2 regions of the Streptomyces sp. NPDC001153 genome follow, and region 2 is predicted to be linked to the other one. Evidence: riboswitches for the same ligand, from Rfam matches in the RefSeq annotation. Region 2 holds a riboswitch; the other holds the start of a gene.
The links. Region 2 has a riboswitch for glycine ahead of gcvT (glycine cleavage system aminomethyltransferase GcvT). Riboswitches for the same ligand answer to the same signal wherever they lie in the genome.
Positions count from the first base shown of each region.

Region 1: another riboswitch for glycine. It lies ahead of gcvP (aminomethyl-transferring glycine dehydrogenase); the one in region 2 lies ahead of gcvT (glycine cleavage system aminomethyltransferase GcvT).

Region 1 covers NZ_JBSFJZ010000080.1:8,460-12,643, reverse strand. Annotated here, with positions in the region: gene ACWDEN_RS45660 (MerR family transcriptional regulator) at 1-488, shown strand, start outside; gene ACWDEN_RS45655 (DNA polymerase IV) at 544-1,959, shown strand; gene ACWDEN_RS45650 (PRC-barrel domain-containing protein) at 1,881-2,252, opposite strand; glycine riboswitch at 2,372-2,466, shown strand; gene gcvP (aminomethyl-transferring glycine dehydrogenase) at 2,643-4,184, shown strand, end outside.
Region 2 covers NZ_JBSFJZ010000044.1:85,663-89,846, forward strand. Annotated here, with positions in the region: gene ACWDEN_RS37675 (enhanced serine sensitivity protein SseB) at 1-623, opposite strand, end outside; gene ACWDEN_RS37680 (AAA family ATPase) at 690-1,334, opposite strand; glycine riboswitch at 1,513-1,610, shown strand; glycine riboswitch at 1,611-1,723, shown strand; gene gcvT (glycine cleavage system aminomethyltransferase GcvT) at 1,768-2,895, shown strand; gene gcvH (glycine cleavage system protein GcvH) at 3,004-3,381, shown strand; gene glyA (serine hydroxymethyltransferase) at 3,396-4,184, shown strand, end outside.

The DNA of each region.
Region 1 (4,184 bases), on a different contig from region 2:
AGATCGGTTATCGCGGGCCGACGGCCTGCGCAGCGGCCGGCATCACCTACCGGCAACTGGACTACTGGGCACGCACGGGGCTGGTCGAGCCGAGTGTGCGGCCCGCGTACGGGTCGGGCACGCAGCGGCTGTACAGCTTTCGTGACGTCGTCGTCCTGAAGATCGTCAAGCGGTTCCTGGACACCGGGGTCTCGCTGCAGAACATCCGCACGGCCGTGCAGCACCTCCGGGAACGCGGTTTCCGTGACCTGGAGCGGTTGACCCTGATGAGCGACGGCGCCACGGTCTACGAGTGCACCTCGCCGGACGAGGTCCACGCCCTGCTCCAGGGCGGTCAGGGCATCTTCGGGATCGCCGTCGGCGTGGTGTGGCGGGACGTGGAAAGCGCGCTCTCGCAGCTGCACGGCGAACGCATCGACACGGGCGAGACCCTCGTCGGCCACAACCCCGCGGACGAGCTGGCGCGGCGCCGCAACCGGGCGGTCTGACACCGGCCCCCTCCACGGCGGGGCATTGTCAGTGCCGTGGTGCAGCATCGGAGATGTGAGAAACGCGCCCACGATCCTGCATCTCGACATGGATGCCTTCTACGCCTCGGTGGAGCAGGCATCCAAGCCGAGCCTGCGCGGGAAGGCGGTCGTCGTGGGCGGGCTCGGACCGCGCGGGGTGGTGGCCACCGCGTCGTACGAGGCACGGGTCTTCGGGGTGCACTCGGCGATGCCCATGGCCCAGGCGCGCCGGCTGGCACCCAACGCCGCGTATCTGGTGCCGCGCTTCACCGTGTACCGGGCGATCAGCGAGCAGGTGATGGCGCTGCTGCGGGAGCTGTCGCCGCTGGTGGAGCCGCTCAGCCTGGACGAGGCCTTCGTGGACCTGGAGGCCGGCGGGACGGCCTGGGACGAGGAATCGGCCCGGCTGGCCGGGACCCGGCTGCGCGCGGACATACGGGCGGTCACCGGGCTGACGGGATCGGTGGGGCTCGCCGCCTCCAAGATGCTCGCCAAGATCGCCTCGGAGCAGGCCAAGCCGGACGGCCTGGTGCTCATCGAGCCGGGGTCCGAGCGGGCGCTGCTGGGGCCGATGCCGGTGCGGACCCTGCCGGGGGTGGGGCCGGCCACGGGGGACCATCTGCGCCGGGCCGGGATCACGACGGTCGAGGAGCTGGCAGAAGCGGGCGAGGACGAGCTGGTCCGGCTGCTCGGCAAGGCGCACGGGCACGCGCTCCACGCCATGGCCCTGGCCCATGACGAGCGGCCCGTGGTGGCCGAGCGTGAGGCGAAGTCGGTGTCGGTCGAGGACACCTACGACGTGGACATCCACGACCGGCTGCGGATCGGCCTGGAGGTGCAGCGGCTCGCCGACCGGTGTGTGGGACGGCTGCGCGGGGCCGGGCTGTCGGGGCGGACGATCGTGCTGAAGGTGCGCAGGTACGACTTCTCGACCCTGACCCGCTCCGAGACGCTCAGAGGGCCCACGGACGATCCGGCGGTCGTGCGGGAGGCGGCCGCGCGGTTGCTGGACTCCGTGGACACCACGGGTGGGGTACGGCTGCTGGGCGTGGGTGTCTCCGGGCTCGCCGACTACACCCAGGAGGACCTGTTCGCGCAGGCGATGCCCTCGCCGGCGGCGGAGACGCCGGAGGAGGCCGGGCCCGAGGTTGCCGTGGAGGGGCCGGAGCCCGTCGAAAGACACTGGCGCGCCGGACAGGACGTAAGGCATGCGGAGTACGGGCACGGGTGGGTGCAGGGGAGTGGGCTGGGTCGGGTCACCGTGCGGTTCGAGACGCCGCAGTCCCCTCCGGGGAGGGTGCGGACGTTCTTCGTCGGTGATTGCGCGCTGGAGCCCGCCGATCCGTTGCCGTTGGTCGCGGAAGGCTCCGATCAGGTTTCCTCCGACCCCGCCAGCTTGCCGAAGTCGTGGTCCGGGGCCGAGGGGCGTGAGACCACGTCCAGGCCGTAGTGGTGGTAGAGCTGGAGTTCCTGTTCGGGGGACAGATGGCGGCCCACGCCGAAGTCCGGGGCGTCCTTGATCAGGGCGCGGTCGAAGGGGACATGGAGGGAGCCTTCGATCAGTTCGCTCGGTTCGAGAGGGACGAAGGCGTCGCGGGAGAACAGGCCGGTGCGTATGGCCGCCCACTCGGGCACGCCGGTCGCGTCGTCGAGGTACACCTCGTCGATGGTCCCGATCTTGGTGCCGGTGCGGTCGAACGCCTTGCGGCCGATCAGGTTGCGCGGATCGATGTCGGTCTGCACGGTCCCTCTCCCTCCACGTGGTCGCAATACATCCGTAAGCACTACGAAAGAGCACATTCAGGGAGGTGGCCACTCGAGGACCCGGCCGTTGACCCCGCTGGTAGGCTGACAGCGGCTGCTGACCCCGTGCGGGAGAGTCCTCCGACCACCTCGGAGGCGCCGAAGGAGCAAATCCTCCCCGGAATCTCTCAGGCTCACGTACCGCACGGACGAGGTCACTCTGGAAAGCAGGGCGGATGTCGACGGCTTCCGCTCTCACCGACGGTGAAAGCCGGCGTCCCACAGGGCGTCCGGTGAAGCTCTCAGGTTGAGATGACAGAGGGGGAGGCCGTCGGGGCACCCGCGCCGTGGTGCCCTTCGAAGGTCGCGTCAGACCAGGAGGCCTCCGCAATGACCGCCCATCGTATTCCGCTCTCGGAGCTCGAAGCGGGCATCCCGTTCGAGCAGCGCCACATCGGGCCCGACCAGGAGGCGCGGGCCAAGATGCTCGCGCAGGTCGGCTACGGCTCCCTCGACGAGCTGACCGCCGCGGCGGTCCCGGATGTGATCAAGAACGCCGACGCCCTCGACCTGCCGGGCGCCCGCACCGAGGCGGAGGTGCTCGCCGAGCTGCGCTCGCTCGCCGACCGCAACCAGGTCCTCGACTCCATGATCGGGCTCGGGTACTACGGCACCTTCACCCCGCCGGTCATCCTGCGCAACGTCATGGAGAACCCGGCCTGGTACACGGCCTACACGCCGTACCAGCCGGAGATCTCCCAGGGGCGTCTCGAGGCCCTGCTGAACTTCCAGACCGTGGTCGCCGAGCTCACCGGGCTGCCCACCTCCGGCGCCTCCCTGCTGGACGAGGGCACCGCGGCCGCCGAGGCCATGGCGCTGTCCCGGCGCATGGGCAGGAACAAGAAGGGCCTGTTCCTGATCGACGCGGACGCGCTGCCGCAGACCATCGCCGTCATCCAGACCCGCGCCGAGCCGACCGGTGTCGAGGTCGTCGTCGCCGACCTCAGCGACGGCATCCCGGCCGACATGGCCGCGCGTGAGATCAACGGCGTGCTGCTCCAGTACCCGGGCGCCTCCGGTGCCGTACGCGACATCAAGCCGGTCATCGACCAGGCACATGAACTCGGCGCGCTCGTCACCGTCGCCGCCGACCTGCTCGCCCTGACCCTGCTGACCTCGCCGGGCGAACTGGGCGCCGACATCGCCGTCGGCACGACCCAGCGCTTCGGTGTGCCGATGGGCTTCGGCGGCCCGCACGCCGGCTACATGGCGGTGCACGAGAAGTTCGCCCGCAGCCTGCCGGGCCGGCTCGTGGGCGTCTCCGTCGACGCGGACGGCAACAAGGCCTACCGGCTCGCGCTGCAGACCCGTGAGCAGCACATCCGCCGGGAGAAGGCGACCAGCAACATCTGCACCGCGCAGGTGCTGCTCGCCGTGATGGCCGGCATGTACGCCGTCTACCACGGGCCGGAGGGGCTCAAGGCCATCGCCCGGCGGACGCACCGGTACGCCACGATCCTCGCCGAGGGCCTGAAGGCCGGCGGCGTCGAGATCGTCCACGGCGCCTACTTCGACACCCTCACCGCGCGCGTGCCCGGCAAGGCCGCCGAGGTCGCCGCCGCCGCCCGGGAGAACGGCGTCAACCTCCACCTCGCCGACGCCGACCACGTCTCGATCGCCTGCGACGAGACCACCAAGCGGGCCCAGCTGGAGGCCGTCTGGTCCGCCTTCGGCGTCAAGGGCGACATCGAGGCGCTGGACGCGACCGCCGAGGACACCCTCCCCGAGGCGCTGCTGCGCACCGACGCGTACCTCACCCACCCGGTCTTCCACCAGTACCGCTCCGAGACCGCGATGCTGCGCTACCTGCGCAGGCTGGCCGACCGTGACTACGCGCTCGACCGCGGCATGATCCCGCTGGGCTCCTGCACC
Region 2 (4,184 bases):
GAGAGCTCCACGCCCACGAACATCACCGGGTCGTCCGTCTCTATGGCGGCCAGGCAGCGGCGGGCGGTGAGGACCACGCCGGTCCCGGCGAACTCGGCGGACGCGGCGGAGAGGAAGTCGACCGGGTCGTCCTGCCAGTCGGGTTCGAAGAGGCGGACCCGGGCGCCGGTGTTCGGGCCGTCCAACGGGGTACGGCCGGCCCGGCACAGCTCGGCCACCGCGGCGGGCGGGAGCGGGATGCCGACCAGCGCGTCGGGGTTGACCGCGAGGCCGACCTGCGGGGGCAGGCCGCGGGCGAACTCCACGGCGGGGGCGATGGTGTACGCCATGTGGGAGCCGGTCGCCTGGCGCAGCTGCTCCTCGGAGCTGAACACCGGGACGTAGGCCTGGCCGTCGATGTCCAGCGTGGGCAGGTCGAGGGCGCCGCTGTCCGGGCCACCGCCGGCCGGCAGCGGGATCCAGAGCAGGCTCCGCCCCAGCACCTCGATGATCCGGCCGGCCGCGGCGGGTATGCCGAGGGAGGCCGAGAGCACCTCCTCCAGTTCGTTGCCGGGCCAGCCGCCGTGCGGCTGGGGGTGCGCCTGTGCCGGGAAGTCCGCGGGAATGTCCGCCGGGAAGTCCATCTGCCTACCGCCTGCTGGGAACCACTGCTGTGACCATGAAGGCTATCGGGTGGCTGTGACAGCGCCTCACCTCGTGAACATGATCCGCTGCAGGGCGTCCGCCGCCGGGCGGTCCAGCAGCACGGCCGCGCCGCAGCCCGCGGGCAGCTCGCCGCGCTCGACCGCGGCGAGCAGCCGGGCGGTCGTACGGCGGTGGCGGCCAAAGGCGTAGACGGAGACGCCCCGGCCGCGCTCGCGCTGGCCCTCTCGCGCGGTGTCGGGGGTGACGTCGAGCAGAAGCAGATGGAGGGTGCCGCCACGGCGGCGGGCCTCGCGGGCGAGCCAGGCGCGCACCCAGCGCTGGGTGCCGCAGTCGTGCACGACGACGCCCTCGCCGGTGCGCAGGGCGCGGCGCAGACCGGCGTAGTGGGCGAGGCGGACCAGGGGGCGGTAGAAGGCGTACGGGAGGGCGCGGGGCAGGCGGGCCGCGAAGCGGTCGCGGGTGTCCTGGGAGTCGATGCGGCGGTCGGCGACCGCACGGCGCATCAGAGTGGACTTGCCGCTGCCGGGCAGCCCGGTGATCACGACCAGGTCGCGGGGGCCGAAGGTCAGGGCGCCGGGGCCGCGGCCCGCGCGGTCGCGCAGGTCACGGACGACCTGGGCCGCGGCGGAGCGCTGCCTCGGCACTGCGATGCCGGTGGTGACGGTGGCGTACACCGGGGTCCTGTTCACCGTGATCGTCCTCCCCCATGGGCTTGGCAATATTCATGCCCCGCACATGTAAAGGGACGGTAATGCACGATGCCCGGCGGTTACGTGCGCGTCCCGCCACAGCTCGGTTACAGATGCGGCCCTGACGGGCGGGGGTGCGGCGTGCAATGATGTGGCCGCCAACTGCATACCGGCCGTTTGAATCCGCGCGGGAGAGTTCCCAGCAGCCTTCGCTGGGACGCCGAAGGAGCAAGTCCCTCCCTTGAATCTCTCAGGCCCCGTTACCGCGCGGGCGAGGCACATCTGAAAAGCGGGCCGCTGCCGCAGTGGCTCCACCCAAGGTGCAAGCCGTGATCGTCCCCGTGGCGGTCCTGGCGAACCTCTCAGGTTCCGATGACAGATGGGGAGGACCGTTCCTCGCCCGTCCTGTCCTTCCCTGGGAGACGACCGACCGATGAGCAGTACCGAACCCACTGAGCTGCGCCACACCGCGCTCGATGCCCTGCATCGCTCGCTCGGTGCGACGATGACCGACTTCGCCGGCTGGGACATGCCGCTGCGCTACGGCTCCGAGCGCGACGAGCACATCGCCGTGCGGACGAAGGCGGGCCTCTTCGACCTCTCCCACATGGGCGAGATCACCGTCACCGGCGCCGCGGCGGCCGACCTCCTCAACTACGCCCTGGTCGGCAACATCGCCTCCGTCGGCGTGGGCCGCGCCCGCTACACCATGATCTGCCGGGCCGACGGCGGCATCCTGGACGACCTGATCGTCTACCGGCTGGCCGAGACCGAGTACATGGTCGTCGCCAACGCCTCCAACGCCCAGGTGGTGCTGGACGCCCTGGTCGAGCGTTCCGCCGGCTTCGACGCCGAGGTGCGCGACGACCGGGACGCGTACGCGCTGATCGCCGTGCAGGGCCCCGAGTCCCCCGGCATCCTGAAGTCCCTCACCGACGCCGACCTCGACGGCCTGAAGTACTACGCCGGCCTGCCCGGCACGGTCGCCGGCGTCCCGGCCCTGATCGCCCGCACCGGGTACACCGGCGAGGACGGCTTCGAGCTGTTCGTGAAGCCCGAGCACGCGGTCGAGCTGTGGCAGGCGCTGACCAAGGCCGGCGAGGGCGTCGGCCTGGTCCCGTGCGGCCTGTCCTGCCGGGACACCCTGCGCCTGGAGGCGGGCATGCCGCTGTACGGGCATGAGCTGACCACCTCCCTCACCCCCTTCGACGCCGGGCTCGGCCGGGTGGTGAAGTTCGAGAAGAAGGGCGACTTCGTGGGGCGCGAGGCGCTCACCGAGGCCGCCGCCGAGGCTGAGCAGAACCCGCCGCGGGTCCTGGTCGGCCTGATCGCCGAGGGCCGCCGGGTGCCGCGCGCCGGGTACGCCGTGGTCGCGGGCGGCGAGGTGATCGGCGAGGTCACCTCCGGCGCCCCCTCCCCCACCCTGGGCAAGCCGATCGCCATGGCCTACGTCGACGCGGCGCACGCGGTGCCGGGCACCGAGGGCGTCGGCGTGGACATCCGGGGCAGCCACGAGCCGTACGAGGTCGTGGCGCTGCCGTTCTACAAGCGCCAGAAGTAGACACTGGGCGCGGTCACTGTGTGACCCCGCGCACTTTCCGCTGCTCACCAGCGGTCTCAGCAGTCCCCCCTTCATCAGCACTTCCGCGCGTACAGGAGAATTCAGGCCATGAGCAACCCCCAGCAGCTGCGCTACAGCAAGGAGCACGAGTGGCTGTCGCCCGCCGAGGACGGCGTGTCGACGGTCGGCATCACCGAGTTCGCGGCCAACGCGCTCGGCGATGTCGTCTACGCCCAGCTCCCCGAGGTCGGCTCCACGGTGACCGCGGGCGAGACCTGCGGTGAGCTGGAGTCCACCAAGTCGGTCTCCGACCTGTACTCGCCGGTCACCGGTGAGATCACCGAGATCAACGAGGACGTCGTCAACGACCCTTCGCTGGTGAACTCGGCCCCCTTCGAGGGCGGCTGGCTGTTCAAGGTGCGCGTCGCGGAGGAGCCGGCCGACCTGCTCTCCGCCGACGAGTACACCGCCCAGAACGCCGGCTGAGGAGTCGTAGCCGTATGACCGTCCTGAACACGTCCCTGCACGAGCTGGACCCGGAGATCGCCGCCGCGGTCGACGCCGAGCTCGGCCGCCAGCAGTCCACGCTGGAGATGATCGCCTCCGAGAACTTCGCCCCGCTCGCGGTGATGGAGGCGCAGGGCTCGGTGCTGACCAACAAGTACGCCGAGGGCTACCCGGGCCGCCGCTACTACGGCGGCTGCGAGCACGTCGACGTCGCCGAGCAGATCGCCATCGACCGGATCAAGGAGCTGTTCGGCGCCGAGTACGCCAACGTCCAGCCCCACTCCGGCGCCTCCGCCAACCAGGCGGCGCTGTTCGCCCTCGCCCAGCCCGGGGACACCATCCTCGGCCTGGACCTGGCGCACGGCGGCCACCTGACCCACGGCATGCGCCTGAACTTCTCCGGCAAGCAGTTCAACGTGGTTGCCTACCACGTGGACGCCGAGACCGGCCTGGTCGACATGGCCGAGGTCGAGCGGCTCGCCAAGGAGCACCGCCCGAAGGTGATCATCGCGGGCTGGTCGGCGTACCCGCGCGAGCTGGACTTCGCCGCCTTCCGCCGGATCGCCGACGAGGTCGAGGCGTACCTGTGGGTCGACATGGCGCACTTCGCGGGCCTGGTCGCGGCCGGCCTGCACGCCAACCCGGTGCCGTACGCCGACGTGGTCACCTCCACCACGCACAAGACGCTCGGCGGTCCGCGCGGCGGCATCATCCTCGCCCGCGGCAAGGACTTCGCGAAGAAGCTGAACTCCTCCGTCTTCCCGGGCTTCCAGGGCGGTCCC